2 regions of the Paenibacillus sp. FSL K6-1230 genome follow, and region 1 is predicted to be linked to the other one. Evidence: riboswitches for the same ligand, from Rfam matches in the RefSeq annotation. Region 1 holds a riboswitch; the other holds the start of a gene.
The links. Region 1 has a riboswitch for glycine ahead of gcvT (glycine cleavage system aminomethyltransferase GcvT). Riboswitches for the same ligand answer to the same signal wherever they lie in the genome.

Region 1 (14,879 bases):
TGTCATAATGCTCATAGTATGGTCCTCCCTGTCTCTAGTTTGCTGCGGAAGAATTCGGCCAGGCGATCAGATAAATACGATGAGATCTCTTCCCGGCTTCCCTTCTCCAGCAGCATGATTAATTCTTCTTGTAGTAATAATGCGCTGATCTCGCTCAGTACCTCCAGGCTCTCCTTGGGTAGCTCGCGCGGACCCAGCATCAGCAAGATCTGCGTAACCGGATCACGCGCCTCATCCAGCAGCAATGGCTCCTCCAGATGATACAGTGCAAGAGTAGGCCGCTGTACATCCGGACTTCGAGTGTGGAAGAGGGCTAACGGCGTATCAGGAATTACCTGACTTCCGTGCCGTTCACGCTCCAGCAGAAGCTCTGCGACAGCGTCTGGATTACGAACGGTTCCCCTCCCCACCTCGGAGGTACACAGCTGTTGCATGAGTTCCCTCAACGCCAAGTTCCGGTTATCCACCGGATAGATCTGAAAGTCCTCAATGATTCTTACGATTTCCTGTAGACTGTCACGTAGCCCCATTAACCATCCCAATCCTTGAGTAGGCTCCGCTGCTGCCTTAGGCTTGCCATTTTCCTTACTGAGCGTAATATGCTGTATAAAATGTCGCAGTCGATCGCTCTCCTCCTGCGTGAGGAGCGGGCTGATCTTGAGATATCGGTCTGGCTCCAGAGGAAGATCCACGGTTGAGATGATCAGATCGTAGTCCTCCTTAGGAATCCGGGCCGCCTCGTACCATGAAGCGCGGTCAATAATGCGAATTTGTGGCAGCTCCTTGCCCAGCCGAGTCGCAAGCAGCCGCGATGAGCCAATACCGCTTGTGCATACCACAATTGCTCTTACATCCCTTTGCAGCTGACGCAGCCGCTCCGCCGAAGCACCGAAATGCATGACCAGAAATCCGATCTCCTCATCCGGTAGCAGCACATCTGTCATTCCAACAGCCGCTTCCTTCACGGCCTCGAATAGCTCCTCATAATCCCGCCTGATCTGTTGAAGGAGAGGATTGCGGATGGCATTCCCTTCCTTCAGGCGTTTAATCACTGGTTCAGCATGGGCAATTAATCCCTCACGCAGTAGCCGGTCTTCGCTGTAATGCGTATCCGTCAATATCTCCACGCGCCGGATCAGCTCTCCAACGATCTCCAGCACCTCCAGATCGTCCAGCGGCAGCAAGCGCGTCGAGTCATTCTCTGCAAATCGGAACAGCTGCTTGAAATACTTTCGCTCCGTCTCGGACAGCTCCACTCCCAGCGCCTCCGATAGCTCTGTACTCATGCGTTCGACCATTGCAGAACGAACTCGTTCCTCTTCAGCCTCATGCTCCTGCTTGATCTTCAGTTCCAGTGTCTCTACCCGGCAGCCCTTTCGAATGCGGGCAATGGAGACGGATAGCTGGATCAACAGCTCCATATATTTGCTCTCGACCATACTGTCGAGCCACGGGCTATGCGGCTGCCATAGTGCATTCTCTACCGTAAGAAGGTGCTCGCGCCCGATGATCTCCATGAGCTTCTCCATCGCCGGAGATTCCTGCCCCATCTGGTCTGGACTGAACAGATCCGATTCATCCAGATGCTCGAGAGCTAGCTCCGCCATGGCCCGCCGGATATCGGATTCTTTGCCTGTAATCTCGACTCCGTATCCGCGTCTGCGCACAAGCGTAAGCCCTCGCTTCTCGATCCAGGACTGCAATTCATCCAGGTCATGACTGACCGTGACCACGGTTACCTTGAGGTCCGAAGCGATTGACAGTAGCTTAATCGGCTCCGGATCGTCCAGCAGCACGCATAATGCATAGATCTTTCGCTCCTCCGGCGTCCACTCCACAGACTCCACCTGGAACAATTGTTGCCTGAGCTGAGAAAGCCGCGAGGGATCGGCATCTAGATAGATACCGACCCCGGATTTCTTTTTGAGCTCGATCCCGTGGGATACGAGCTTTTTCTCGACTGCGCTAAGTTCTCGAAGAATTGTTCTTGTGCTGACATTGATACGGGCTGCAATATCTCCAGCCGTTACTTCTTTTGTCTGTTGCAGCAGGAACTCCAGAATTTCACGTTGTCTCTTGGTTATATTCATCGCTTCTCATCAGGAACCGGATTTGAGGCGCTCCACCAGTGCCTCATACTCGGGGCTCTTCAAGAAGTTATCAATCGAGATATGCTCAGCATTCGGTGCAACCGTCTTCGCACGATCTGTCAGCGTCTGCTGCGTAATGACGATATCCGCATCCTGTGGAATCTCACTGATCGCTGTATTCGTCACGACTACATCGACGCCAGCTTCTTTCATTTTTTTCCGCAAAATCGATGCACCCATCGCACTAGAGCCCATACCTGCATCACAGGAGAACACAATCTTGTTCACTTCGGCCTTCATGTTGTCAGCAGCGATGCCTGCTGCACGATCTGCTTCTTTGTTGTCATTTGCAACAATCTTATTGTCGGATTTGCCTTGGTTCTTCATTTCCTTCATTTTTGCAGAAGCTGCTTCCAGATCCTCTTCCTTTTGCTTACCTGTCTTCAGCAGAACCGCTGCAACTAGGAAGGACACGATTGCAGCTACAGCTACACCAGCCAGCATTGGCAGATATCCGCCTTTTGGCGTCATCAGGAAGTAAGCGAAGATACTACCTGGAGACGGGGCCGCTACAAGACCAGCACCTGTCATCATGAATGTAGCTGTACCTGCGATACCACCAGCCATTGCAGCGATGATCAGGATCGGCTTCATCAGAATGTAAGGGAAGTAGATCTCATGAATCCCGCCGAAGAAGTGGATGATAACCGCACCGGGTGCTGAGGATTTCGCAGTTCCGCGGCCAAACAAGCAGTAAGCCAGCAGAATTCCCAGACCAGGACCTGGATTGGATTCGAGCATAAACAGCACGGATTTACCCAACTGACTTGCTTGCTCTGTAGCCAGTGGCGTGAGAATACCGTGGTTGATTGCGTTGTTAAGGAACAGAACCTTACCTGGCTCGATCAACAGATTGACCAGTGGCAGAAGCCCTGCATTCATCAGGATTGCTACACCCGCAGACAAGAACTGACTGATGGCCTGAATGACAGGCCCAATCGCTACGTGCGCTGCCAATGCCAGCAGACCACCAATAATACCTGCCGAGAAGTTGTTAACCAACATCTCAAAACCAGACTTGATCTTCCCATCTACAGCCTTATCAAATTGCTTGATGACCCAAGCACCAAATGGACCAGCTGCCATTGCGCCGAGGAACATTGGAATGTCTGCCCCTACAATGACACCCATGGTCATGATTGCACCGACTACACCACCACGCTGACCATGCACCATGGTACCACCGGTGTAACCGATCAATAATGGGAGCAAGTAAGTAATCATTGGACCTACAAGCTTGCCAAGCTCCTCATTCGGAATCCATCCTGTCGGGATGAACAAGGCCGTAATCAGACCCCAGGCAATAAAGGCTCCCATATTCGGCATTACCATACCGCTCAAGAAACGGCCGAACTTCTGTACCCCTACTCGGATGCCTCCGCTTTTTTGGGACTTTGCGTCCACTGAACTCATATTGATACCCTCCTCAAAAAGTAAAATCTGTGCTCCAACATCATGACCTTTGAACTAGGTATTACGTCGTGCCAGATGAATGAAATAAAAAGCTAAATGCTTAACTTCTTAAATTCATGGTAGATGAAAACGGTATCTTCTACAATCAAATGAAAACCAACTGTCGTCATGAACCTTGATGACATCATTTAAATTTGGAGCACAAAGCTTGATACATAAGGATCGATTAAGCTTGAGCCGATTTCATTTTCAAAATCAAAGAGCATAACTTCCGGATATCAGCCTGTAGGGAGCAGTACCTATCTGACTGAAAGTATGCCCTTTTCACAAGCAGCTCATTTGAGACAAACGACAAATTTTGCACATCGCAAAAAAGCGTGCTGACAACCTTCCTTCGAAGGGTAATCAGCACGCTTGGTATGGCGTTTAGTGGTCGACAGGGTCCCGCTTGCAGCGGGTCTTTACTCACATTTAATCTGGTCAAAATATTAGTGCTTGTTCTAGCTCAATCACACGATTTCCGCAAGGTTCACACGCGCAAGGTTCAAGCAGTTGTAAATTGCGACTTATTGTTATAGGGATAGATATAAGGACTCAATAATCATACTTAGGCAACTCAAACACGACTTAAATATAACATATAAGTAACCCTAATATGACACTAGCCAACAAAATCGGACATAGTCACTTAAGCTAATCCATGCTCTCCAAAGTCGCATATTTCTCAAGCAACTCTCATGAAACTACATGAAAGCGAATAGTGGTTAACCTCAATCTGCTACATGGCTTGTATAGGCCTCAGGGCTCAGAAGCTTGGCTAAAGCCTCCTCCGCGCTATCATCCAACTCAATCTCTATCATCCAGCCCTCCTCATAAGGTGAGGAATTAACCAGCTCAGGAGATGCCTCCAAGGCACCATTCACTTTCACAATCGTTCCACTCACAGGTGCGAACAAGTCAGATACCGTCTTGACAGATTCGATCGTACCAATGCCTTCCCCAGCAGTAACTACGCTTCCTTCTTCAGGTAGCTCAACGAACACGATATCACCCAATTGATGCTGTGCAAAATCGGAGATGCCAACGAGCAATGTGCCTGCATCCGTCTTGCGCACCCATTCATGCTCTTCACTGTACAGATAGTTATCTCTTACCTCGCTCATGCTTCATCCTCATTTCCTAATGATCGTTGGTCATTTCAAGGTCTATGCAGCGTTTAATTCATCCATGCAGCATCGATTTATCATTCATTATCCAGTATCAGCTATTACACGATAAGATTACGCCAAGGTTGAATATGGTGTCAATATAGCTCACAAAAATGTCTGAAGTTATAAAGAACTTTGTCCTCCCGCTAGTGATTCGGCGCGAAGATCAGGAAGGATCAGCCATGAATGTGATTAATTTCATAGAATATGATAATTTTGTTGACATACATCTATGAATCGCGTATTAATGGTTATATAGGTACAGCATACACGAACCTGTAGCAATACACAAAATCATAACAACGTGACGAACGATGCGGATGAAGGTATAGGGAGAGATTATCAATGATCGAATATCTGGCATTAGCTAGTGTATTTCGATCAGGTCAGGCTGAGCCATTGTCGCAGGACCACAGGTAGCGCCGAAGGAGTAAGCAGCACCGTCTGTGAATCTCTCAGGCAAAAGGACCTTTACCGGACGCAACTCTGGAGAGAATCCACCACACGGTGGGTCACCCAAGGGGAAACCTGTGCTCGCATGGGGTAACTCTCAGGTATCAAGGACAGAGCCAAAGAATGATGGATCACGGTAGCAGTATGGCTCCGTGGCGCATTTTTTGGGCTGTCCTTTTTTGCATGACCTGGAACAACATGAGACGCTTAGGAAATGTAGTACGAATCATGATGATGAGGTGACAGACCATGGGCAAATTAAAGCAAACCTCGCTGTTCCCATTGTATGGCGAGCTACCAGGTGTACGATGTATTGATTTTGGAGGCTGGGAGCTACCAGTCCAATTCAGCGGAATTGTGAAGGAACATGAGGCGGTAAGGCAACAGGCTGGACTGTTCGATGTCTCGCATATGGGTGAGTTCACCGTGGAGGGAGCAGATGCCGAGCAATTTCTTCAGCAGATGACGACCAACGATGTAAGCCGACTAGAGAACGGTCAGGCCCAATATACGCTGCTCTGCTATCCCGATGGCGGAGTTGTAGATGATCTGCTGATTTACAAGCGTGGAGAGGGACGCTATATGCTGGTTGTGAATGCCTCCAACATCGACAAAGACTGGGAATGGCTACAAAAGCATCTTACCGGAAAGGTCAGTATGCATAATGTCTCCGATGACACCGCGCTCTTGGCGCTTCAGGGACCAGCTGCTGCAGATATTCTTGCTTCCATCAGCACACTGGAGCCTGCCAGTCTTCAGTCCTTTCGTTTCACCGAGGACGTTGAGGTAGCTGGACATAAAGCCTTGGTATCCCGAACAGGCTACACAGGTGAAGACGGATTCGAGCTGTATCTTCCCATTCAGGAGGCTCCGGGAGTCTGGAAGGCATTGCTAACAGCAGGTGAGTCTCACGGTCTGTTACCGGCAGGTCTCGGGGCGCGGGATACACTGCGCTTTGAAGCCAAGCTGGCACTCTACGGTCAGGAGCTGTCTTCCAGCATTTCACCACTGGAGGCGGGTCTAGGATACTTTGTGAAATGGGATAAAGGCGACTTTGTCGGGCGAGACGCTCTGCTCGCACAAAAGGAAAACGGCGTTCCACGCAAGCTTGTGGGTGTAGAGATGATTGACCGCGGCATCCCTCGTCCGCACTATCCTGTATTCGCTGAGGGAGTACAGATCGGCGAGATTACTACAGGAACCCAATCCCCGACGTTGAAGCGTAACCTTGGATTGGCCCTCATTGATAGTCGATACACAGCTGTAGGCACTCCGCTGGAGATTGAGATTCGCGGCAAGCTCCTCAAGGCCGAGGTTGTTCCTGCACCATTCTACAAGCGAAGCCACTAATCCCACTACAAAGTGAATCTGGAAGGAGCCTGTTGCTGCATGAAACCGCACCGTTATTTACCGATGACCGAGCAAGATCAGGCCGAGATGCTGCGCACCGTTGGGGCGGAGAACATCGAGGATCTGTTCAAAGATATTCCGGAAAACATCCGGTTCAGAGGAGAACTACCTGTCTCCTCCCGTCTGGACGAACGCGCACTGACTCGCCACATGGCTGGTCTGGCAGATCGAAATGCCCATACAGATTCCCATATCAGCTTTCTTGGAGCAGGCATCTATGAGCATCACATTCCATCTGTTATCAATCACATCATTTCCCGCTCTGAGTTCTATACAGCATACACCCCCTATCAACCGGAAATCAGCCAAGGTGAGCTACAGGCGATTTTCGAGTTCCAGTCCTACATCTGCGAGCTCACAGGCATGGCTGTGGCCAATGCCAGTATGTACGACGGTGCCACAGCGTTGGCCGAAGCTGGCTCGCTGGCTGCCGGGGCCACACGGCGCAAGCGTCTTGTCGTCTCGCGTGCCATTCATCCCGAGGCACGTGAGGTGCTGGCTACCTATGCACATGGTCTGAATCTCGACATCGTGGAGGTCGGCTGCAAGAATGGCGTGACGGATGCTGAGGCCCTTGCAGCAGCAGTGAATGAGGAGACCGCAGCTGTACTCGTGCAAAATCCGAATTTCTTCGGAGCTGTTGAGAATGTACGTGCTATAGCTGATCTGATTCATACGTATAAGGGACTGCTCGTGGTCAGCTCCAATCCGATATCACTCGGACTGCTGGAGGCTCCAGGCAAGCTTGGTGCCGATATTGTCGTTGGAGATGCGCAGCCACTGGGTATCTCGACCTCCCTCGGCGGACCGACATGCGGTTACTTCGCTGTCTCCCAGGCGCATATGCGCCGAATTCCCGGGCGGATCGTAGGCCAGACTACGGATCGCAACGGCAAACGTGGCTTCGTATTAACCCTTCAGGCGAGAGAGCAGCATATTCGGCGGGAGAAGGCAACCTCCAATATTTGCTCAAATCAGGCGCTGCTTGCTCTTTCTGCCTCCGTCTATATGTCCGTAATGGGCAGACAGGGTATGGCGGACGTCGCAACTCTGAATCTTCATAAGAGCAGATATGCACTGGAACGCTTGACCTCAATCCCGGGCATTGAGCCTGCCTTTACTTCTTCTACCTTTAATGAATTTAGCATCCGACTTCCAGAAGGCACCGACATGACCAAGCTGCAGTCCAGTCTGTTATCCGCTGGCTTCATCGGCGGGTATGATCTCGGAAAAGCCTATGCGGAATACAAAGACTGTATGCTGATTGCAGTGACAGAGCAGCGGACCAAAGAAGAGATTGACCAATTTGCTAGCACGTTGGAGGGATTGTTATGAACCGACCTGAACAAGATATGCCGCTTATTTTCGAACGAAGCCGTTCGGGCCGTGTCGCATACTCCCTACCGGAATGTGATGTCCCCCAGCAATCGGTTGCTGAGCTTTTGCCTGATTTTGCCTTGCGTAGCGAGCCCGCAGCGTTGCCTGAGGTATTTGAGGTGGATGTCATTCGGCATTATACCGAGCTATCCCACCGCAATTTCGGAGTGGATAACGGATTCTATCCGCTTGGCTCCTGTACGATGAAATACAATCCGAAGGTGAATGAGGATGTCGCCCGTTATGCAGGACTAGCCAAGATTCACCCGTACCAGCCTGAAGAGAGCATTCAGGGAGCTATGGAACTCCTCTACACTCTCCAGCAGGATCTGGCTGGTCTGACTGGGATGGATGCGGTGACGTTGCAGCCAGCTGCGGGAGCACATGGAGAATGGACGGGACTGATGATGATTCGCGCCTACCATGAGAGCCGGGGAGAGCAGCGTACCAAAGTGATCGTACCGGACTCGTCGCACGGTACCAATCCAGCCAGCGCTACGGTTGCGGGCTTCGAGACGGTGACGATCCCGTCTACTGCCGAAGGACTGGTAGATCTTGATGCACTCCGCACGGCAGTAGGTACAGATACGGCGGCGCTGATGCTGACCAATCCGAATACACTCGGCTTGTTCGAGACGCAGATAACAGACATTGCTGACATTGTACATGAAGCAGGTGGACTGCTTTATTACGACGGTGCCAACTCCAATGCCATTATGGGTATTACTAGACCTGGAGACATGGGATTTGATGTAGTCCACCTCAACCTGCACAAGACGATGAGCACACCACACGGCGGAGGTGGACCCGGTGCAGGTCCGGTAGGTGTAAAGCAACTCCTCGTCCCTTTCCTTCCCAAGCCACTGGTTGTGAAGGATGAGCAGGGCAGCTATCGTTGGGATACACAAGCAGACTCCTCCATTGGACGTGTCAAAGCCTACTATGGTAATTTTGGCATCCTAGTACGGGCCTATGCCTACATTCGTACCTATGGTCCATCTGGTCTGCGCAACGTATCCGAATGCGCCGTGCTGAACGCCAATTATATGATGCATCGGTTAGCTCCTTATTTCGAGCTTCCTTATCCAGGCATCTGCAAGCATGAGTTCGTCATGTCTGGCAAAGGCCTCAAGCAATATGGCGTCCGCACTCTGGATGTTGCGAAGCGATTGCTTGATTTTGGGTATCACCCGCCAACCGTATACTTCCCGCTGAATGTCGAGGAATGCATCATGATTGAACCCACCGAGACAGAGAGCAAGGAGACACTAGACGCGTTCATTGACACGATGATTCACATCGCCAAGGAAGCAGAGGAGAATCCTGAGCTCGTGCTGAATGCTCCATATACAACGACTGTCACCCGTCTGGACGAGACTACTGCTGCGCGGAAGCCTGTACTGAATTGTGCGTGTAGTTAGGTCTTCGGCAGCTTAAATCCCACCATAGAGGCGCTGCAAGCGTAAAGGTCTGTCGACAACCCTAATTATTATCATTGCAATGCCCAAGCATTGCAGAGTTCTTCTCCCTCATCCATCAGCAGGCCTATCAAGGGCCTGTTGATGGATGTTTTATTTTCATGTTTTGGGTGTGAACGTAAAAAAGCCGGTATCCTAGGATACCGGCTGCCTTATCGGCGAAAGGTTAGATGTTGGAAAAAGACAAAATTACAGACCTTTCAAAAAAAACGGATGCTAAAGCTTGCCAAGTAGCGAGCTTATGCTTGAATACCTTGTACCAGCTTCACGACTTGCTCAGCTGTCTGCATATTCAGCGCTTCTGCCGCCAGCTTCTCCATCTCTGCACGAGACAGCTTGGAGATCTGACTGCGAGCAGGCAGAATGGAAGTAGCACTCATGCTGAACTCGTCAAGGCCGAGGCCCACCAGCAATGGAATTGCTGTAGCATCGCCTGCCATCTCGCCACACATACCAGCCCATTTGCCTTCGCGATGTGCTGCGTCAATGACCATTTTCACCAGACGAAGGATCGCCGGGTTGTATGGCTGATACAGGTAAGAGACACGTTCGTTCATACGGTCTGCAGCCATTGTATATTGGATCAGATCGTTGGTACCGATACTGAAGAAGTCCACTTCTTTGGCGAACTGGTCTGCCAGTACAGCCGTCGAAGGAATTTCGACCATGATTCCGATCTGGATATCCTCAGATACTTCAGTTCCTTCAGCCACCAGCTTAGCCTTCTCTTCAAGAAGCAGAGCCTTCGCTTCACGGAATTCATCCAGTGTAGCAATCATCGGGAACATGACACGCAGATTGCCGTATACGCTCGCACGCAGCAATGCACGCAGCTGTGTTCTGAAGATGTCTTGACGATCCAAGCAGAGACGTACCGCACGGAAGCCCAGGAACGGGTTCATTTCCTTCGGCAGATCCAGGTAAGGAAGCTCCTTGTCTCCACCGATATCAAGTGTACGCACAACTACAGGTTTGCCTTCCATTCTTTCAAGTACAGCCTTGTAAGCATTGAACTGTACATCCTCGGATGGTAGCTTGTCGCGGCCCATGTACAGGAATTCTGTACGATACAGACCAACAGCCTCACCACCGTTGTCGATAACCCCCGCTACATCGTTCGGTGTACCAATGTTCGCAGCAAGCTCCACATGGACACCATCTGTTGTAACGGTTGGTTGATCACGCAGCTTACGCCATTCATCACGCTGTACATCATAAGCCTGTTGCTTCGCACGATATTCAGCAATCACTTCATCCGAAGGATTAATGAACACATCTCCGTCCAGGCCGTCAACGATGATCACATCACCATGCTTGGCTTCGGACATGATGCTCTTCGTCCCTACAACCGCTGGAATCTCCAGCGAGCGAGCCATGATTGCGGAGTGAGAGGTTCTGCCACCGATATTGGTAGCAAAGCCTTTGACGAATTCGCGGTTCAATTGTGCTGTATCCGAAGGAGTCAGATCCTCAGCAAGTACAATTGTCTCTTCACGAATCTCGGCAGGGCTCATGAACTTCACGCCCAGCAGGTGATTCAGCACACGCTTCGTCACGTCACGCATGTCAGCGGCACGCTCTTGCAGATATGCACTCTTCATGTTCTCAAACATTGAGATGAACTGGTTAGCTGTCTCATTGAGTGCATGCTCTGCATTGACCATCTCATCGCTAATTTTTGCTTTGACCGGATCAATCAGCTCAGGATCTTCGAGAATAAGCAGGTGAGACGCGAAAATCTCAGCCTTCTTCTCGCCCAGCTCCTGCAGCGTCTTCTCCTTGATCGCTTCCAGTTCGGTACGGGATGCTGCCAGCGCAGCATCCAGCTTGGCGATCTCCGCCGGTGCATCGGTTACTGTGCGCTTCTCTACAGAGTAATCAGGGTGCTCCAAGATAAACGCCTTGGCAATTGCGATGCCTGCAGAGGCCGCAATCCCTGAAATCTTATGCATGAACTTCGCCCAGCCCTTCCTTAACCATTACATCTTCCAAAGCTTGCAGAGCTGCTGCAGCTTCAGCGCCCTCACAGATGATGTTGATGGTGTCGCCTTGCTCAAGACCAAGGGACAATACACCCAGAATGGATTTCAGAGTTACTTTTTTGCCGTTAGCTTCAGCAAAGGATTCAGCACCACTGAATTTGTTAGCTGTGTTCACCAGAGCTGTTGCTGGGCGTGCATGGATACCGTCTTCGTCCGTAATTTTGAATGTTTTTTGCATAATCATCTTCCCGCCTTTTTTAAAATATATTATGGAGTTAATCATTAGGCTATGAATGGCCTTATATAGAAACTGCACCGCCGAAAGTAGCAGCTCTATAAGAGCTCTGCTCGAACGGGCATGTTTTCACAATGTTATTAACCTACTTAATACCTACTTAACGCGCTTAACGCGTTTTCCAAGTGAACGTAACAATATCTTCCTCACCAGCGACAAGCTCACCGGATTTGTTCAGCATCACGGCTACCTCTTCCGGCAGATTCATGAAGATTACAGAGGATACGCTGGATCTTGCTTGCTCACGAATAACGTCCAGATCGAACTGGATAATCGGCTGTCCTGCCGCCACCAGCTCATCCTCCTCAACGAGAAGCTCAAAGCCCTGACCACGTAGCTTGACGGTACCAACACCTATATGAACGAGTACCTCTTTTCCACCATCTGATAAGATGGTAACAGCATGCTGCGTCGGAAAGACGTTAGCAATCCGTCCATATACCGGAGATACGACAAGTCCACTATGAGGTATCACCCCAAATCCATCCCCTGTCATTCGGTTGGAAAATACAGGATCAGGTACTTGATCAAGGTTCAGCAGTTCACCCTGCATGGGCATCACGACAATCTCATGTAGAAGCTGCCGATCCTGCTGCATAGAATGCAAATGTCCTTGTAGTGGCTCAGGCTGACGTCCAGCCATGATGTCCTGCATACGGGATTTCAGGAGCTCCGATACAAGACCGTACACCACCTGAAAATGGTTCCCTATAATCTGGATGCCAGCAGCACCCAGTCCCTCCAGCTTAACATAGTGTACGACAGATGCGTCCTTGACTTCAACTCGCAGCCGTGTGATACAGCAATCCAGATGCTCAATGTTAGCCGGTCCCCCAAAGGCTTCCAGCAATGCTCCCGGAAGTGCTTCCATAGCTTCTTCGGATAAGTTCTCCGGGATATGAGGCCGTGAATTTCCGAAACGCTTGTGGAACATCAACGAGCTTTCCTCCTAGTCGTGTTGCGAGAACAGTTGCACAACGGCGCAAAAAAGGCATCAGTTAACAAAGTGACAGTTATAGCCTTTGGAATGTATCTTTCCCATTATAGCTATATCCAATCATACTTTAATCAACTCATGCCTGATCGAATCAGTAACACGTATCGTTATGCAATTATTCATGCACATTCAATAAATCTAAGAACAAGGCTAATTATAGCACGAAGCCTTCAGAGTTTGCAACCCGATGTCTCTCTTGTGCTTGGTGAGATCTTTAACCAGAGTACTCTTGCTCCTTGCGCTGTTGTAAACGCTGTAAATGCATAGTTAAATAGCTCACTTCCGCAGCATATACAGGCAATCCCAGCCGCTTCTCCATAATCTTCGTCAGCTTCCAGGCAAGCGTGTACATTTCAGGATACTCCGAGCTCATCAGCTTATCCAGCTTGTGCATTTGCTCCACCGCTTCCCCACGCCGGACACGCTCGATCACGAAGCGCAGATGGGTTAACAGGCGTGAGTAATCCAAGGAATCAACAGGAATATTATATTCCAATGCATCCTCTACAATCGTCACTAGATCCGTAATCAACGCTGAATGCTCACGCACCTGAGAAATATGTTGATTCGTCATCGCACTGTATATATGCAAAGCTACAAAGCCAATTTCATCCTGTCCCAAATCGATTCCAAGACGATCACGTATCAAATGAATTGCATATTCCGCCATTCGATACTCCTCGGGATAGATCTCTCTGGTCTCGTATAGAAAGGGATTATGAATAATGATACCCTGCTCCTTGCGCTTCAAGGCGAATGCAATATGATCCGTAATGGCAATATGAATATGTTCATTCAAAGGCACGCGAACCTGACCTTCGATATGGTGAATAACCTCACCGATGATCTCAATCAGTCGCTCGTCGACCTGAGGAATAAGCTGCTTGTACTGCTCCTGTTCCTCTTGGTTGGTGAGAATGAACATCTTCTCCACCGATTCCAACGATATATGGTCATTGGACTTTCGATTGAAGCCAATTCCCTTCCCGATAACGACGACCTCCTGATTATCAGGACGCACGCCAATAATAACATTGTTGTTTAATACCTTGACCACTTGTAGGCTGCTCACCATCCGCACCTCTTTTGCTCCAACTCTCGCACTTACAGGGTGTCTCGCTTAAGGTAACAAAATTTTCAGTAGAGGTCAATAGAGGTACATCTCGCAGGCCCCTGATTACGTCAGGAACAACGGACAGCCCGCCTGGCAGAAGGAAAGTCCTTTGCAGGGGGCTGTCGCCAAATTCATATCAAATTATGAATTAGTCCTTAGACCGACTAAGACTACTCTTCAATTCGACGCTTCCCTGACTCTGACGGAGCTTGCTCGGTAGCAGGCACTGCTGTTACCGTCGATGCTGCTCCATCAGTCGGCACCGTGAATGCAGGTGTACCCGTTTTACCTTTGGTAAGTCCATGGATCAGACTCTCCACATCAATTCCGGATACGCTCTTCAGCATCTCTGGGGCCGTGGACATCAGTTCCGTAACATAATTGCTCACTCTGGCAGCTCCAGCGCCATCTCCCTTGCCTGTATCAACGACGGTCAGCTTCTCAATAGAGGCGATTGGCTCTGCAATTTTGCCAGCCAGTTCAGGCAGCATTTTGACAATGATATCGAGCACGGCAGCCTCTCCGAACTTCTGGAAGGCCTCGGCAAGCTTTTCCTTCGCTTCGGCTTCAGCCAGACCACGCAGTCGGATAACTTCCGCATCAGCAGTACCTTTGGCAAGCTCAGCATCCGCGACCGCCTGACCTTCGAGCCGTTTTTGCTCGGCTGTAGCCTTGGCTTGTGTCTCAATGGAGTACTGTACCGCATCAGCTTCCCGCATTTTACGCGCCTTATCCGCTTCGGCAGCTTGCTCGACCGCGTAACGGTCTGCTTCAGCCTTCTTCTTCACCTCAGCATCATACTGCTTCTCGCGCACTTGAATTTCCTTGCCCTGAATGTCGATCTCCCGCTCCTTGCGCACGAGCTCGACCTTCATTTGCTCCTCGACCACGGTCTGCTTGGCACGCGCCTCTTGAATATGATAGGCCTGATCCGCTTCGGCCTTCGCCGTATCCTGATCCTTCTTAAACGCAGCGACCTTCAGTTCCTTATCCTTCTCAGCC
Region 2 (14,879 bases), 4.2 Mb from region 1:
TTATCACCGTCCGTGGAAAATCCCAAATTTCAACGTTATTTTCTGCCCAGATGCAGCTTGTATCCGTTAAAATAAGGGTAAATATATAAGGCCGGACTTTCCGGTGTACCATGACAGTGAGGGAGGAATTCAAGTAATGAAGCATTTGCAGGATACAGTCACTTTGAATAACGGCGTCAAGATGCCTTGGTTCGGTCTGGGCGTCTGGAAGGTTGAGGATGGGCAAGAGGTCGTGGACACCGTCAAATATGCCATTCAATCGGGCTACCGCAGCATTGATACAGCTAGAGGCTATAATAATGAAGAGGGCGTCGGCCAAGGCATTCGCGAAACCGGTGTTCCTCGGGAGGATCTGTTCATTACCTCCAAGCTCTTCAATAAGGATCAGGGCTATGAATCCACACTGGAAGCCTTCGAGGGTAGCATGACCCGTCTGGGCTTGGAGGTGCTGGATTTGTATTTGATTCACTGGCCTGTCAAAGGAAAGTACAAGGATACTTGGAGAGCCATGGAAAAGCTATATAAGGAAGGGCGTATTCGCGCCATTGGCGTAAGTAATTTCCAGATTCATCATCTGCAGGACCTGATGAGCTCCTCCGAGATCATTCCGGCTGTGAATCAGGTAGAGTTCCATCCCCAGCTCACACAAGTGGAGCTACGACGCTTCTGCAAGGAGCAGGGAATTCAGCTTGAAGCCTGGTCCCCGCTTGGTGGTGGTGCTCTCCTGGACAACAGTACGCTTAAGGACATTGCAGCGAAGTACGGAAAATCAGTAGCACAGGTGATCCTGCGTTGGGATCTGCAGCATGGTGTCATTACAATCCCCAAATCTGTCCACGAGGAGCGTATTCGAGCCAACGCTGACATCTTTGATTTCGAACTGACTCCAGAGGATATGAAGCAGATCGACGCATTAAATGAGGACAAGCGCACGGGCCCGGACCCGGATAATTTTAATTTCTGACCATTTCAAAACTATTGCTAGCTTTAATGATTGATGGGATCGTGATTAAGCTCGGGGTAGCCTTATCAGCTGCCCCGATATTCGAGGACCAGATGACGAAGTATCAGGGCAATGGATATGCCAACTTCCAAGTCTATAGCCCCATCATCCTTCGGTGGGAATCATTCAATAATGTTGGTGATGTTGGTCATTTTGGGTGATGCTGGTCAGGTTGACCAGACTGAAGGTCACATGATTTCCATAGTAAATCTCTGTATAATGAGCTTCATAAGAGCAAGCTGTAGCATACATAGACTGGCAAGGAACCCGTTCAGGGCAAGAGCTAATCCTTTAGCCTTGACTGGCATGTTTACAGCCGCAAATAAGCGGTACTTAGTGTGATTAGAGATCAGATACAGGAAGGATGACTCGAATGACTGACAACATGGAGGATACGGTAGCCGAGAATGAATATGGCTTTGCCGCAATATATAGTGTAGAGCTGCTGCTCAAGGAGCCGCCAGTGCTTCAGAGGGACAAGCTTTACGCCAAAATTCAAGAATACACAGGCCCGCTTAACCAAGGGAATGAGAAAAATGGAGCCGCAACGAGTGAGGAGAATCTTGCTGTGTGGGAGCCTAACGAAGAGCATCCAGAAGCATTGCTACATTTCTTCCATCTCAATTATATGGTTGAATATGAGGATGGCTCGTTACCTGCGCAGACTGCGATCGTCCCGCTGGATAGAGCGTATGATCCCTCTACGTATACAACTGCTACTCAACAGGCCTGGCACTGGCCGGATGCAAGAGAAGCTGTGGAGCGTAGCTCCTATTCGTTGATCCTGCATGATCTGGTAGCCTCAGGCTTGCCACACCAGCGAAGACTGGAGCTGTTCACTGGCGTGCTGAAGGCGCTCCTGGAGACCTTGCCTTGTGAGGCTGTGTACTGGAGAGGCAGCGATAAGCTGGTGGAGCCACAAGCCTATCTCGCAGCGCTGGAGGATGGTCAGCTGCTATATGGTGCGCTCAACATCAGGATGTATCAGGCACCAGCTCCCATCGAGGGCAGATCGGATCTGGTCATGGACAGCTGTGGGCTGGCCGCTCTCGGGATTCCTGACGTGCAGTGCCACTTCCATTCCCTTGAGCCTAACGAGATGGCGGGCTTCCTGCTGAATATTGCCCACTATCTCTTCAATCAGGGAGATGTGATCTCCGATGGCGAGACAGTAGGCTACGATGAGGAGCAGCGCTGGGTATGTGAGCATCAATACTCGCTCGTTCAGCCCCGCAGAATCGTGCTCGACATTAATCCTGGACCTCAGCATTATGCAGGTACCTAACGTTGCCTAATCCTTAGGTGATCTGTTCATGCAAGAAATTCTCATACAATTAAGTTTCATACAAGAAAAGCACCTTTACGACAAATCTCTGCTAAAGATTATTAAAGTCTTAAAGCCTACTATTTAAAAGCGTCCTTCCCGCCGAGTACTAAGCTCAGTCTGAGAAGGACGCTCTTCTTTGAAAAAAGTATGCCCTCATTCCTACATCCCCCGCGTATCCCTAACAACACACCTTCAATTCCTGAGGATGTGCTCAAATATTGAAGGAAATACGCCATCTGGCACAGCCTTAACGCGAGATCAGCTTGAAGTCATCAAAGTGGAACCCAGGAGCTACAACACAAGTGACGAGTACAGGCTCATCACCGAGTGGACGAGCTGTCTGCCACACACCTCCAGGCACTAGTCCTTGTGGGGATTGGCCAGCAGCCACATCTGCCCCAAGAATAATAACGGTCTCCTCACCAGGATTCTCGCCATTGCCCCCAAGCTTCAGCTCGATGGGACTACCCGAATGGTAGAGCCACAGCTCATCAGAATGTACAACATGCCACTCCGAGAACTCACCTGGATGCAGCAAAAAATACGTAGATGAGGCTGCAAATCTTGGCCCCGAATAAATATCCGGAAGCACTGGCTTAGGAATCTGGAAGCTCGCCTTCCACATTTCTTTGTACCAACCACCCTCAGGATGAGGCTCCATATCAAGGGCCGCTACAAGCGGAGAGATTTCTTTGCTCATTACAATTACCTTCTTTCAGCTAATTCATTTTAGTTCATACTTATTCATCTTTTATGTCATCCATATCTTGCAATTGGGATACACAGAAGCCGAAGCTCACTTATTAATGTAAAACATGAAGCTGCATTTGTCACGTATGCAATAGGCCCTGTAGCGTTTGAGAGCAATATATGTCATGTTTTCGAACGAAACACTTGGTAACCGCGTTGTATTTGTAAATTTTTATAATATTTTGACATAAATCAAAAATTAAATGTAATAAACCTAACTTGAAACTATCTAATATTTGACCTAATGTATATAAAATAAGTTTATTAGGGGTTTTAATGTTATATTAATTGACGGAAAATTATTGTAATTATCCCTTTGTCATTGTATCATTAGTTAACTATTTTCTATTTTTGCTTTCTTTTGGATGATTCGAACGATTCTACACTACGTTGGATTCGTCAAGGTACTAGAAACGCTGCACGATGATTTGCATAATTCAGTACAATAAGGGCTTCATTATGCAGATGTCAGGCGGCATGTTAAGGAAGGAGGACTTGTTCTGATTGAATTTCGCAATGTTAACAAGCACTATGGTCATTTCCATGTACTCAAGGACATCAATCTTACAATTGAGGAAGGTCAGGTCGTCGTTATTATCGGCCCTTCGGGATCAGGCAAGAGCACCCTGCTTCGTTGTATGAACCGGCTGGAGACGATCTCCGGGGGACAACTGATTGTTAACGGAGTTCCTCTTCATGACAAGCGCGTGGACATCAACAAATTCCGCAGGGACATCGGCATGGTGTTTCAGCATTTCAACCTCTATCCGCATAAGCGGGTTGTTGAGAATATCATTCTCGCACCCATGAAGGTGCTTGGCGTCTCCAAGGCAGAGGCTTCGGCTACAGCCTTGACTTACCTGAAGCGTGTTGGCATCGAGGATAAAGCCGATAGCTATCCGGCGCAGCTATCCGGAGGTCAACAGCAGCGTGTTGCCATAGCACGTGGTCTCGCCATGAAGCCGAAGATTATGCTCTTCGACGAACCCACCTCGGCGCTGGACCCCGAGACAATCGGTGAGGTGCTGGATGTCATGCGCTCATTGGCTCATCAAGGCATGACCATGGTCATCGTTACGCATGAAATGGGCTTCGCCCGTGAAGTGGCAGACCGCGTCATATTCATGGATCAGGGACAGATTCTGGAAGACAGCACACCTGCAGAGTTCTTCGCTGAACCCAGGGAAGAGCGTGCACGCACATTTCTCAGCCGTTTGATCAATCATTAATCTAAATACAAAAGTAGAGAAAGGGGATCATCTCACATGAAACAAAGAATTCAATGGAATGTCTCCATGCTATTACTCGTATCCTTATTCCTTATTCTTGCTGGTTGTGGCGGAGGTACCGACAGTGGCTCAAGTAATGCTGGTACCGGAGGCGGTGAAGAGACTACTGCTCTGGAAGCTATCAAGGAACGTGGCAAGCTCATTGTCGGGGTGAAGAATGATACCAAGCTCTTCGGCCTCAAGAATACAGCCACTGGGGAGATTGAAGGCTTCGACGTTGATGTAGCTAAAGCGATTGCCAAGCAGATATTCGGTGATGAGAGCAAGGTAGAGTTCAAGGAGGTTACCTCCAAGACGCGTATTCCATTACTTCAGAACGGCGAGATTGATATGATCGTTGCTACCATGACCATTACGGAAGAACGTAAACAGCAGGTGGATTTCAGCGAAGTATATTTTGAGGCAGGACAATCGCTTCTCGTTCGGACAGACAGCCCGATTACAGGTATTGATTCGCTGGACGCTTCCACGAAGGTACTGGCAGTTAAGGGCTCTACATCCACCAAAAATATACGGGAGAAAGCTCCGGACGCCACCGTGCTTGAATTCGAGAACTATCAGGACGCCTTCAATGCGCTCAAGGCCAACAAAGGCGATGCTCTGACTACAGATAATGCGATCCTGCTTGGGATGCAGCAACAGGACCCAAGCTTCCATCTGGTGGGCGGCAATTTCACTGACGAGCCTTACGGTATCGCTGTGAAGAAGGGGAATGAGGCATTGCTCCAGGCAGTGAATGATACCTTGACTGAGCTGCACAGCAGCGGTGAATATGACACCCTCTACGAGCAATGGTTCGGCACGAAGCCTGAATAGGCCCGAGAACCAGCATGTACAAGAACTAGCCAGGTACTAGAACCCCCTATCCCACAAATGTGACAACCTAGCTTTTTCAAAATGGCGGAAGGAGCCGCAAGCTGCGAGCTCCTTTCTTTCATGGTGAGTCGAAGATCATCTTGTTCCCATATCGTCTGATGCAACGGAGGTGTGATGACACTAATGCTTGATTTCGACATCAATGTACTATTCAACAACTGGGATCGCTATATAGACGGCTTCCTGACGACCCTTCAGGTCAGTCTGATCGGACTGGTCGGCAGCTTCATTCTGGGTGCCCTGATCGCTGTCTTCCGGATCGCACCAGTCAAGCCTCTTAATTGGTTCGGAACAGCCTACGTCGAATTTTTTCGAAATATTCCACTGTTGATTACTGTATATTTGTTTTACTATGGTCTGGGCTCGTTCGGGGTGAACTTCGATGGGTTCGCAGCGGGGACGATCGGCCTTACTATCTATACCTCCGCCTACGTCGCTGAAGCCATTAGAGCAGGCATTCAGACCGTACCCAAAGGACAAATGGAGGCTGGTCGCTCCTCAGGTCTCAGCTACAACCAGACGATGATCGAGATCATCCTGCCGCAGGCCATCAAAATCTCCCTACCTGCCATCGGTAATCAGTTCATCAATATGTTCAAGAATTCATCCATCCTTGCCATCGTAGCTGGGGCGGACCTAATGCTCGTATCTGATCAGATTAACTCTGATATTTTCATGCCTGTCAGCGTGTATGCTTTTACAGCCATGTTCTATCTGGTTATTACGCTGCCACTTAGCTTCGGGGTGCTGTATCTGGAGAGACGATTGGCCAAAACATCCTAAGGAGGGAAGCCCGACATGGATACATTTTTCACATGGACGAACATCAGATTCATTCTGGACGGCTTCCTGCTTACGCTAGAGGTCGCGTTATATTCGATACTCATCAGTACAGCCTTAGGCATATTGCTCGGGGTGCTGCGCTATACTCGGCTACCAGTCATCTCGCAGATTTCTGCGTTCCTTATTGATATCATCCGCAATCTGCCACTCCTGCTCATTATCTTCTTCCTGTTCCTCGTGCTGCCAGCCGTCGGGTTCTCCGTTCCATTAAAGTGGTCTGCCATCATCGGTCTATCTGTATTTGAAGCAGCCATGATTGCGGAGATTGTGCGTAGCGGCCTCAATTCGGTGGATAAAGGCCAGATCGAGGCAGCCCGTTCCTCTAGCCTTAGCTATACACAGACATTATGGCACATTGTACTACCTCTGGGTCTACGCAGAATGGTGCCTCCAATGGTGAGCCAGTATATTTCGCTCATGAAGGATACGTCACTGGCCGTTATCATATCACTACCTGAACTGACGCATAGTGCACAGATTGCTGGAGCACAGAACCAGTCTTTTGTAATACCTGCCCTGCTGTTCGCAGCTTTCCTGTATTTTTTTGTAAACTATGGCATGTCACTCATCGCCAAGCGATTGGAGGTCCGCACATAACCCGACTTATAGGTCTGGTATGAAGAAAAAAGGAAGGCCCCTCGCAGAAGGAGCCTTCCTTGCCTGTTCAAGCTAAGTTTTTACCACTTCAATCAAGCTAACATTGCCCGGGCAATTCTTATTCCCGCTGCCCCAGCTTGCGCCAGTCCCCTCGTAATACCTGCGCCGTCTCCCCCGCAGTATAGCCCCTTAATCTCCGTCTGGAGATTGGAGTCCAGCTTGGGCCGTGCCGAATAGAATTTGGCTTCCACGCCATAAAATAGTGTATGCTCGGAAGCGATACCCGGCGTTACCTTATCCAGCGCCTCCATCATTTCAATCAGACTGCGCATGGTATTGTAAGGCAACACCAATCCTAGATCACCAGGTACGGCCTCCTTCAGGGTAGGCTCCAGGAAGCCCTCCTTGATCCGGTTGACAGTGGAACGCCGCCCTCTTATGATATCCCCGTATTTCTGCACAATCACACCACCGCCAGACAAGTCATTGGCACGCTTGCAGATTTCACGGGCATATTCATTAGGCTTATCGAATGGTTCAGTGAAGCTATGCGATACGAGTAAGGCAAAATTCGTGTTGGCCGAGCCAAGAGCCGGGTCCTTGTAGGAATGTCCATTGGCTGCCATAATCCCACTATGATTCTCGACCACCACATGACCGGATGGATTGCTGCAGAAGGTACGCACCCGGGTTCCTACTGAAGTATTATAGATAAATTTCCCTTCATACAGATGCTCATTGATCTCCTGCATCACCACATCCGACGTCTCAACCCTCACTCCGACATCCACCTGATTGTTGTACATCTTGATCTTGCGCTTCTTCAGCAATTCTGCCAGCCACACAGAGCCGTCACGTCCCGGTGCAATCATGACCCGATTAGCCTGATAGGTCTCCCCATTCTTGAGCAGGATCCCGCTCACATGATAGTCAGAATCCTTCTTCTCTGCGAGAATATCCTCCACCTCAGCCTTGAAGACCATGTCGATCCGTTCCTGCAAATATTCGTAGATGGATTGCAAAATCTGAAGGTTCTGCTCCGTTCCCAGATGCCGCACCTCTGCACGCAATAGCTTCAAGCCTGCAGCATATCCTCGCTGCTCAATACTGCGTACAGTCTCAGTAGTAGGATCTGTAATTACTGTCGTTGCCCCATGCTCCAGATTAATGGAATCCACGTATCGAATCAGCTCCATTACCTCGGAAGGAGCTATATAATCTGTCAGCCAGCCCCCGAATTCGGTAGTCACATTGAACTTACCGTCACTGTATGCTCCTGCCCCGCCGAATCCGGCTGTAATCGAGCAGGCCGGGAGACATCCGGCATGATCCTTCTTCCCTGCTGGAGGTGGGCACAGTGCAATCTTGCCCTCCAGAATCGGACAGCGCCTACGATAAATATCATGTCCCTTGTCTACCAACAGCACCTTCCACTCCGGTGCCCTCCTGCTCAATTCGTATGCTGCGAAAATTCCCGCCGGGCCTGCCCCGACAATAATGACATCATATGCTTTCATAGCGTCCTCCCCACATGAGCCTGCTCCACCACGGCCTTAAATGAGCGCACAAAAAAATCCCGGCTCTCCATAGGTATGCCGAAGCAGCCTATTCGTAGCCGGGAATTTACGGTTCCCTGTAGAAACCCTCAATCCTGATTATTGAGGTTATACGAACGTTGATTAAATACTGACTGAATGTTGACTAACTGATCATTGAATGTTAACAAATGTCGATGGGTCGTCAAGCTAATGTACGATTCTAGGGTCGAAGGAGCTTCCCTTAATCTCCCCTAACTCATTGTATGCCAGTAAACACGAATGTGTCAAATGATTATTGAAATAACGTTCGTGTTTTAGGGACATCTCACTATGAACACTCCTCTAGCATGCTTAGCTTGTATGCACCCCTAACTTCACTCTCGCATACTATTATATTGACAAGAGTGGCCTTAACCGTTAATATCTTCGTTGTGTCAAGATTGCCAACCATCTCTTAACAGGGATATGACATGGAGATCCGATCTCCCGCTTGATCCATGAAGTATACAAGGGAGCCTTCTCAGGCTAACCTATGTAATTGTACATATATTGCGGATGATATTGACGGGAGAGACCTGCCAGCAAGAGCAGGGCACCGAAGGAGCAAGCTGCACGGCACCCGGCCGACAGTTAATCTCTCAGGTACCCGTACCGTCAACGGACGCGCCTCTGGAGAGAGCGTAAGCCACCAAAGGGGTAAGGCGGGGGATCGCAACCAAGAACCCGCAGCAAACTCTCAGGTACACAGGACAGAGATAAGGGATCACTTCCTTATCCTGTCCTTTTTTGTGCTGACATGACGCGGCAGGATTAGAGTGAACAGATGAATATTAGTGGATACTGAAGGCAAATCATCATGTACAGGAGGAGTTCTTATGCGCTTTAAAGATGTGTTTTCCATTATTGGACCCGCTATGACCGGTCCCTCCAGCTCGCACACAGCAGGGGCCGTCCGGCTCGGACGCATGGCCCATCACTGGGTAGGTAGTACACCCGAGCGGTGTGTCATGACATTATACGGCTCCTTCGCTGATACGTACAAAGGGCATGGCACTGATTTGGCATTACTCGGAGGCTTGCTGGACTATAACACTGATGACGCGAGGATCATTGATGCAGAAGAGCAGGCCAGACGGGCCGGAATGACTTATGAGTTCGTCACAAGCTCGCTACCTGCACTTCATCCCAACACGGTACGAATTGATGCATGGCAGGCCGGTCGTAAGTCCACACTCGTAGGCTCTTCCATAGGCGGCGGGAATATTCAGGTACAGCAGCTCAACGAATTTCGTGTCAATTTGACAGGAGAGCTCCCGATCCTGACCCTGCTACATTCAGATAAGCCTGGTATGCTGGGGGCCATAACTACGGCCTTAGGTGCATCCGGTGTGAATATTGCCTATATGCACGTAGACCGCACCGGTCGGGATGGAGAGGCACTATCAGCTATAGAGACAGATAGCATCATTCCAAGACCGCTTCTGGAATATCTGCAGTCTCTCACCTACATGTACGAGGTGAAGGTGATGGATATTCGTAACACGGCAAAGTAAGCATCAAGATTAGGTTAGGAACAGGAAGGGGCTAGTCACATGCGATTTCGGCATCTGCGTGAATTAAGCGAATTATGTATACAGGAATCCAAGACGATTGGCCAGTTGATGCTCGAAGAGCAATCCAAGGAGAGCGGCAGCTCTCCTGAAGAGATTTACATCCAAATGGCCAAATACTATGAAATCATGAAGGAGGCTGTCCACCGGGGACAGACCGAGGACACGGTATCCCGTAGCGGATTGACTGGAGGAGACGGTAAGCGCCTGGCCGAATACTTGCGTACAGGAGAGGCCTGCTCCGGTGATGCATCGGCCCTTGCTATGGCTTATGCACTATCCGTATCGGAGGTGAATGCCTCCATGGGACGGATCGTAGCTACACCGACCGCTGGTTCGTGCGGTGTCATTCCGGGTGTATTCATCAGTGCGCAGGAGAGATTCGGCTGGGAGGATGAGCATATGGTTCATGGCTTGTTCGCGGCAGGGGCTATCGGCTATGTCATTGCCAATAACTCCTTCATCTCTGGAGCTGAAGGCGGCTGTCAAGCCGAGATCGGCTCTGCCATTGGAATGGCCGCAGGTGCGATGGTAGAACTTAGAGGAGGCTCTCCTGAGCAAGCTATGCATGCAGTCGGACTGGCATTGAAAAATACGCTTGGACTCATCTGTGATCCGGTAGCAGGATTGGTAGAGATCCCTTGTATCGTTCGCAATGGACTCGGTGCCGTAACAGCCTTGGCTGCGGCAGACATGGCCCTCGCCGGCGTGCGTAGTGCCATTCCTTCCGATGAGGTCATTGATGTGATGCTGGAGGTAGGAAGTGCGATGCCAACCCAGCACCGAGAGACTGCCAAGGGCGGGCTTGCCCAGACTCCTACTGGACGTCGTATGACGGAAGGACTCGCTAATCCGAAGAAAAATGCTGCTGCTAACAGCAACCAGCCCATCGGACACGAATAATGTAAGACACTCTGATGTTCTGTTCATTCCGTTCAGTAGATCGCCTATCAGCTGTGCTTTCATAGCCATCTTGTCATTCATCTAACAGCTCCAAATGCGAATGTAGAATTACGTAGGTTAATTGTAATTCGTAGCCTAGTAACAAACATGCCCCTTGATGAACGATATCCGTTCGCCAAGGGGCATGTTCTTTTCGTGTATAGAAATCTGTTTTCGTATCATTCCTATTGCACAGTTACATTTACTCTCGTAGTCTTGCCTGCATACTTAATCGTAATCGTGGCGCGGCCTTTGCTTTGCGCCTTGATTTTGCCATCCTTCACTGTAGCTACCGTGATCTTGGAGGACGTCCAGAGCGCAGGCTTGGTTACATCCTTGTCTGTCCCATCCATGAAGGTGGCTGTAGCCGTCAGTTGTGCTGTTTGCCCTGCCGTCAGAGTCAGCAACACCTCATCTGTCTGCAAATACTTCAACGTATCTACATCTACGCGTACGGTATAAGTTTTGCCGCCATAGTTACCTGTAATGCTCGTCTTACCGTAGGCCACCGCTGTAATTTGGCCATCCTTCACCGTAGCTACCTTATAATTGGAAGTCTTCCACTGAGCTTGGGAAGTAACATCCTTTGTGCTACCATCGCTAGATTTCATAGTGAGCTTAACCGTCTTTTTGTCCCCACTCTTGAGCGACAAAGCGACTTCACTTGCCTCTACACTGGTCGCGATGTCCACTTCAACGGCGAAGGTAATCCTCTGATTACCGTAGCTTGCTGTAATATTTGTTTTACCGCGGCTATTAGCATTTACTAGCCCTTTACTAACCTCGGCTATTTTGATATTACCTGTCTTCCAATCCGCATCAGCAGTAACATCGACTCGATCTGTGCCTTTAATCGCGAACACTTTGAGCTGCTTCGTTTCCTGTGCACCCATGATAATTAATTGCGTCTCGGTCTCAAGCTTATCTACCAGACCTACCTCTACATTCATCGTGTACTTCTTGCTGTTGTAGGTAGCTGTAATAACTGCTTTACCCGAGGATTCACCCTTGACGAGACCCGCACCTGTGACCGAAGCGACTGTAGCTGAGCTAGTTGACCATTCCGCATCCGCAGTAACGTCCTCAGTTCTTCCATCGCCATAATCCGCAGTCAGCTTCGCTTGATAAGTTTCATTCAAATCAATGGTCAGCGTCTTCGTAGATAGTGTGACGTCACTCGGTACATCAACAGCTACCTTCACTGTAGCGTTCTTGCCACCGTAGGAGGCAGTAACTGTCGCCTCACCTGATTTGTAGCCTGTAACTTCGCCCTTGCTAACGAAGACTGTGTCACTGTTACTGGAGGTCCAGTTTGCTTTAGCCGTGATATCCTCTGTCTTACCGTCGATATAAGTTGCTTTCAAGGTAAGCTGTTTGCTTTCCTTCGCCTGCAGCGATACCTTCTCTTCGCTCAGATCTAGGTATCTGGCTGTCTCGACATCTACTTGAATGTTGACAGTCTTATCGCCATATTTCGCCGAAATAACAGCCGTACCTGCAGCATTGGCCATAATGTTCCCCTTGTTGACAGAGGCCACTGACGCGTTGCTGGAGGTCCATGTGCTATCATTTGTCACAACTGCTGTGCTGCCATCTGGATATACCGCTGTAATCTCAATCGCTTTTGTAGCATCCAGGTACATGAATACGTCAGATTCACTGGCCTTCAGCTTGCTTGTAGTGTCTACATCTACAGCAACTGTAGCCGACATTGTGCCGTATTTGGCTGTGATAGTAGCCTGTCCTGCGCTATAGGCAGTAATCTCACCCTTCAGTACATCCGCTACAGTCGGATTGCTGGAGCTCCACTCTGCCTCAGCCGTTACATCCTTCTCTGTACCATCAGGGAAGGTTGCCTTGACCGTCACTGACTCCTTATCCTTCAGCAGCAAGGAGAGTTGACTTTGGTCTACATCCAGACGCTTCACGACGTCTACCGATACGGGTACCGTGACCGTCTGCTTGCCATATACTGCTTTAATTGTAGCTGTACCTGCTCCTACGGCTGTTACTTTACCGTTCAGCACGGTAGCTACACCATCATTATCCGTCGTCCAGTCTGCCTTATTAGCTACCTCAGCAGTAGAATTGTCAGTGTAAGTAGCTGTTAGCGCGATATTAGCCGTCTGGCCAGAACGCAGCTCCAGCTTCTGCACATCCTTGGTTAACCCTTTTACCTTTTTGGTAACACTAACGGCTACCGTCTGATGAAGACCTTGATAGCTAGCACTAATCACAGAAGTCCCTTCAGCCTTGGCAGTGATGGTTCCGTTATATACGGTAGCTACTGCTGAGCTTTCGGTACTCCAATCCGTATCCACCGTTACATTCGTGGTCTTTCCTGTGTCATACACCGCTGTAGCTGTCAAAGAGGCGGTATCTCCCGTTTGTAATGTCACTTCATTGGTTGACAGCACCAGTTTTGTCAGAACCGGATCTGCAGCTGAAGCTACACCGGCAAAAGATCCAATACTCGTCATCAGCATCACTAACACCAAAAACGCAGACCATTTTCTTTTCAAAATAAGTGTCCTCCCAATTACGATAAATATCTCGTCTGTTCTTTTTTCGACGAAAGCACAGGAATTATTTAGGTTTTTAATCAAAAAGGACGACATTTTCATCCCTATGAACGCAAAATGATTCTTAGTACCTACGTTCCCGCAGACCCTAAGAACCATACAGAATGACGCCACCTTTGTAACAATATGTATTTTTTACAATAAAGAAGTTATTTTAACAGATCACTCACCGTCTCGGCCCAGCGCTCCACGACATCACCTGGCTCACGCAGCTTAATCTTGAAGCCGGACACCACCTCTGCATATGACGCTTTGTCCGCACGAACGGCTACCACTCTAGCTTCAAAGCGTTCACGCCTGTAGCGTACTCCCTGTAATTCCGGTAGCTGTGTTAGCATCATGCGGACATAGTATACGATTCCGTCTTTACTAATCACCAGCTTGGCTTTACCTGTGCGCAGGATATTGTTCGTAGTGCGTGTCCCGGGCCACAGCGATATCCGCAGTCGCTCCTGATCCAGCGCCACGACCTCACCCACACTAACCATGGAGGTATGAGGCCACTCGTCCGAGCTAATCGTCAGTAACTGGAAAGCCTCTTGCTGCTTGTCACCCAGATCGCGTCCATTCAATAGTTCTACCAACATAGGGGGTAGAGCCGACTCCTTCATGATTCACAACTCCTTTATACGGGGGATATATGCACTAATGGTATTCTCACCCTAGTCTACCACAATTAAATCCCTAGCCCCTAGCGGAGTTTGCTGCTAGCTCTGTACTCGGTAGGGGTCATACCACATTTGCGTCTAAACACCTGTGTGAAATGACGCATGTCGTGGTAGCCGATCTTCTCTGCAATATCTGCGAGCTTAAGCTGTGGTTGGAGCAAGAGGTTCTTCGCCTCCTCCATTCGTAAAGAGATCACATAGTCTTTATACCCCTGCCCTGTCTTCTGCTTGAACAGCTGGCTGAAATAGACCGGATTCAGGAATACGACTGAGGCCACCCGCTCCAATGACAAATCCTCTGTATAGTGAGCTCGGATATATTGCAACGCTACGTCAATGGTGTGAACGCTGTCCTTCAAGCATGCGTTACTGTCTGCCGCTTCCCTCTCCAGTGGTGTACTTCGCAGCTCCCCTACTACATCAGGAAGTCTGGTGAATTCTTCATGGGGACCGGAATGTGCCACCTGAAAGGAGATTTTCAGATAGCGACGCAAATGAGCCCGTAGCTGCTCAGCCACTCGTTGTCCTTCAGAGATATCGTCCAGTCTTGCGATCCCAAGCAAGCTATGTCGATCCAAGCTGACTACGAAGCCATGCCCTGCAGATTCCAGAAGCTCAGACAGGACATTCTCGATAATAAAATGCTCCAGATGAGTCTTGCGCTGAACGGCTTCCATACGAACCATGTAGAGGTGAAAATCAGGGTAATTCTCCACGAAAGGCTGAATATCAAGCTTTCCAGTATCAAGCCCCAGTGCATACCGTTGAAAGACAGCCTCACGGAGATAACCAAGGCTGCTCCGCAGGAGCTTGCCCTCTTTCATCCGAACAGATTCAGCCTGAGCTTCATCGGC

Region 2: it holds a riboswitch for glycine, as region 1 does, so the genes downstream of both, sdaAB (L-serine ammonia-lyase, iron-sulfur-dependent subunit beta) here and gcvT (glycine cleavage system aminomethyltransferase GcvT) in region 1, are expected to answer to the same signal.

Annotation. Positions count from the first base shown of each region.
Region 1 is NZ_JBBOCK010000001.1:4,653,205-4,668,083, forward strand. It holds gene MKX74_RS20395 (PTS sugar transporter subunit IIA) at 1-15, opposite strand, end outside; gene MKX74_RS20400 (BglG family transcription antiterminator) at 12-2,090, opposite strand; gene MKX74_RS20405 (PTS mannitol transporter subunit IICB) at 2,100-3,563, opposite strand; gene gcvH (glycine cleavage system protein GcvH) at 4,334-4,726, opposite strand; glycine riboswitch at 5,092-5,252, shown strand; glycine riboswitch at 5,256-5,340, shown strand; gene gcvT (glycine cleavage system aminomethyltransferase GcvT) at 5,474-6,574, shown strand; gene gcvPA (aminomethyl-transferring glycine dehydrogenase subunit GcvPA) at 6,614-7,969, shown strand; gene gcvPB (aminomethyl-transferring glycine dehydrogenase subunit GcvPB) at 7,966-9,432, shown strand; gene ptsP (phosphoenolpyruvate--protein phosphotransferase) at 9,729-11,441, opposite strand; gene MKX74_RS20435 (HPr family phosphocarrier protein) at 11,434-11,709, opposite strand; gene MKX74_RS20440 (glucose PTS transporter subunit IIA) at 11,876-12,700, opposite strand; gene glcT (glucose PTS transporter transcription antiterminator GlcT) at 12,978-13,835, opposite strand; gene MKX74_RS20450 (flotillin family protein) at 14,048-14,879, opposite strand, start outside.
Region 2 is NZ_JBBOCK010000001.1:415,365-430,243, reverse strand. It holds gene MKX74_RS01955 (aldo/keto reductase) at 137-964, shown strand; gene MKX74_RS01950 (DUF4261 domain-containing protein) at 1,377-2,288, shown strand; gene MKX74_RS01945 (cupin domain-containing protein) at 2,578-3,030, opposite strand; gene MKX74_RS01940 (amino acid ABC transporter ATP-binding protein) at 3,581-4,309, shown strand; gene MKX74_RS01935 (glutamate ABC transporter substrate-binding protein) at 4,346-5,185, shown strand; gene MKX74_RS01930 (amino acid ABC transporter permease) at 5,369-6,028, shown strand; gene MKX74_RS01925 (amino acid ABC transporter permease) at 6,044-6,685, shown strand; gene MKX74_RS01920 (NAD(P)/FAD-dependent oxidoreductase) at 6,778-8,202, opposite strand; purine riboswitch at 8,278-8,377, opposite strand; glycine riboswitch at 8,779-8,887, shown strand; gene sdaAB (L-serine ammonia-lyase, iron-sulfur-dependent subunit beta) at 9,099-9,776, shown strand; gene sdaAA (L-serine ammonia-lyase, iron-sulfur-dependent, subunit alpha) at 9,816-10,736, shown strand; gene MKX74_RS01905 (Ig-like domain-containing protein) at 10,961-13,297, opposite strand; gene MKX74_RS01900 (pyridoxamine 5'-phosphate oxidase family protein) at 13,507-13,968, opposite strand; gene MKX74_RS01895 (response regulator) at 14,049-14,879, opposite strand, start outside.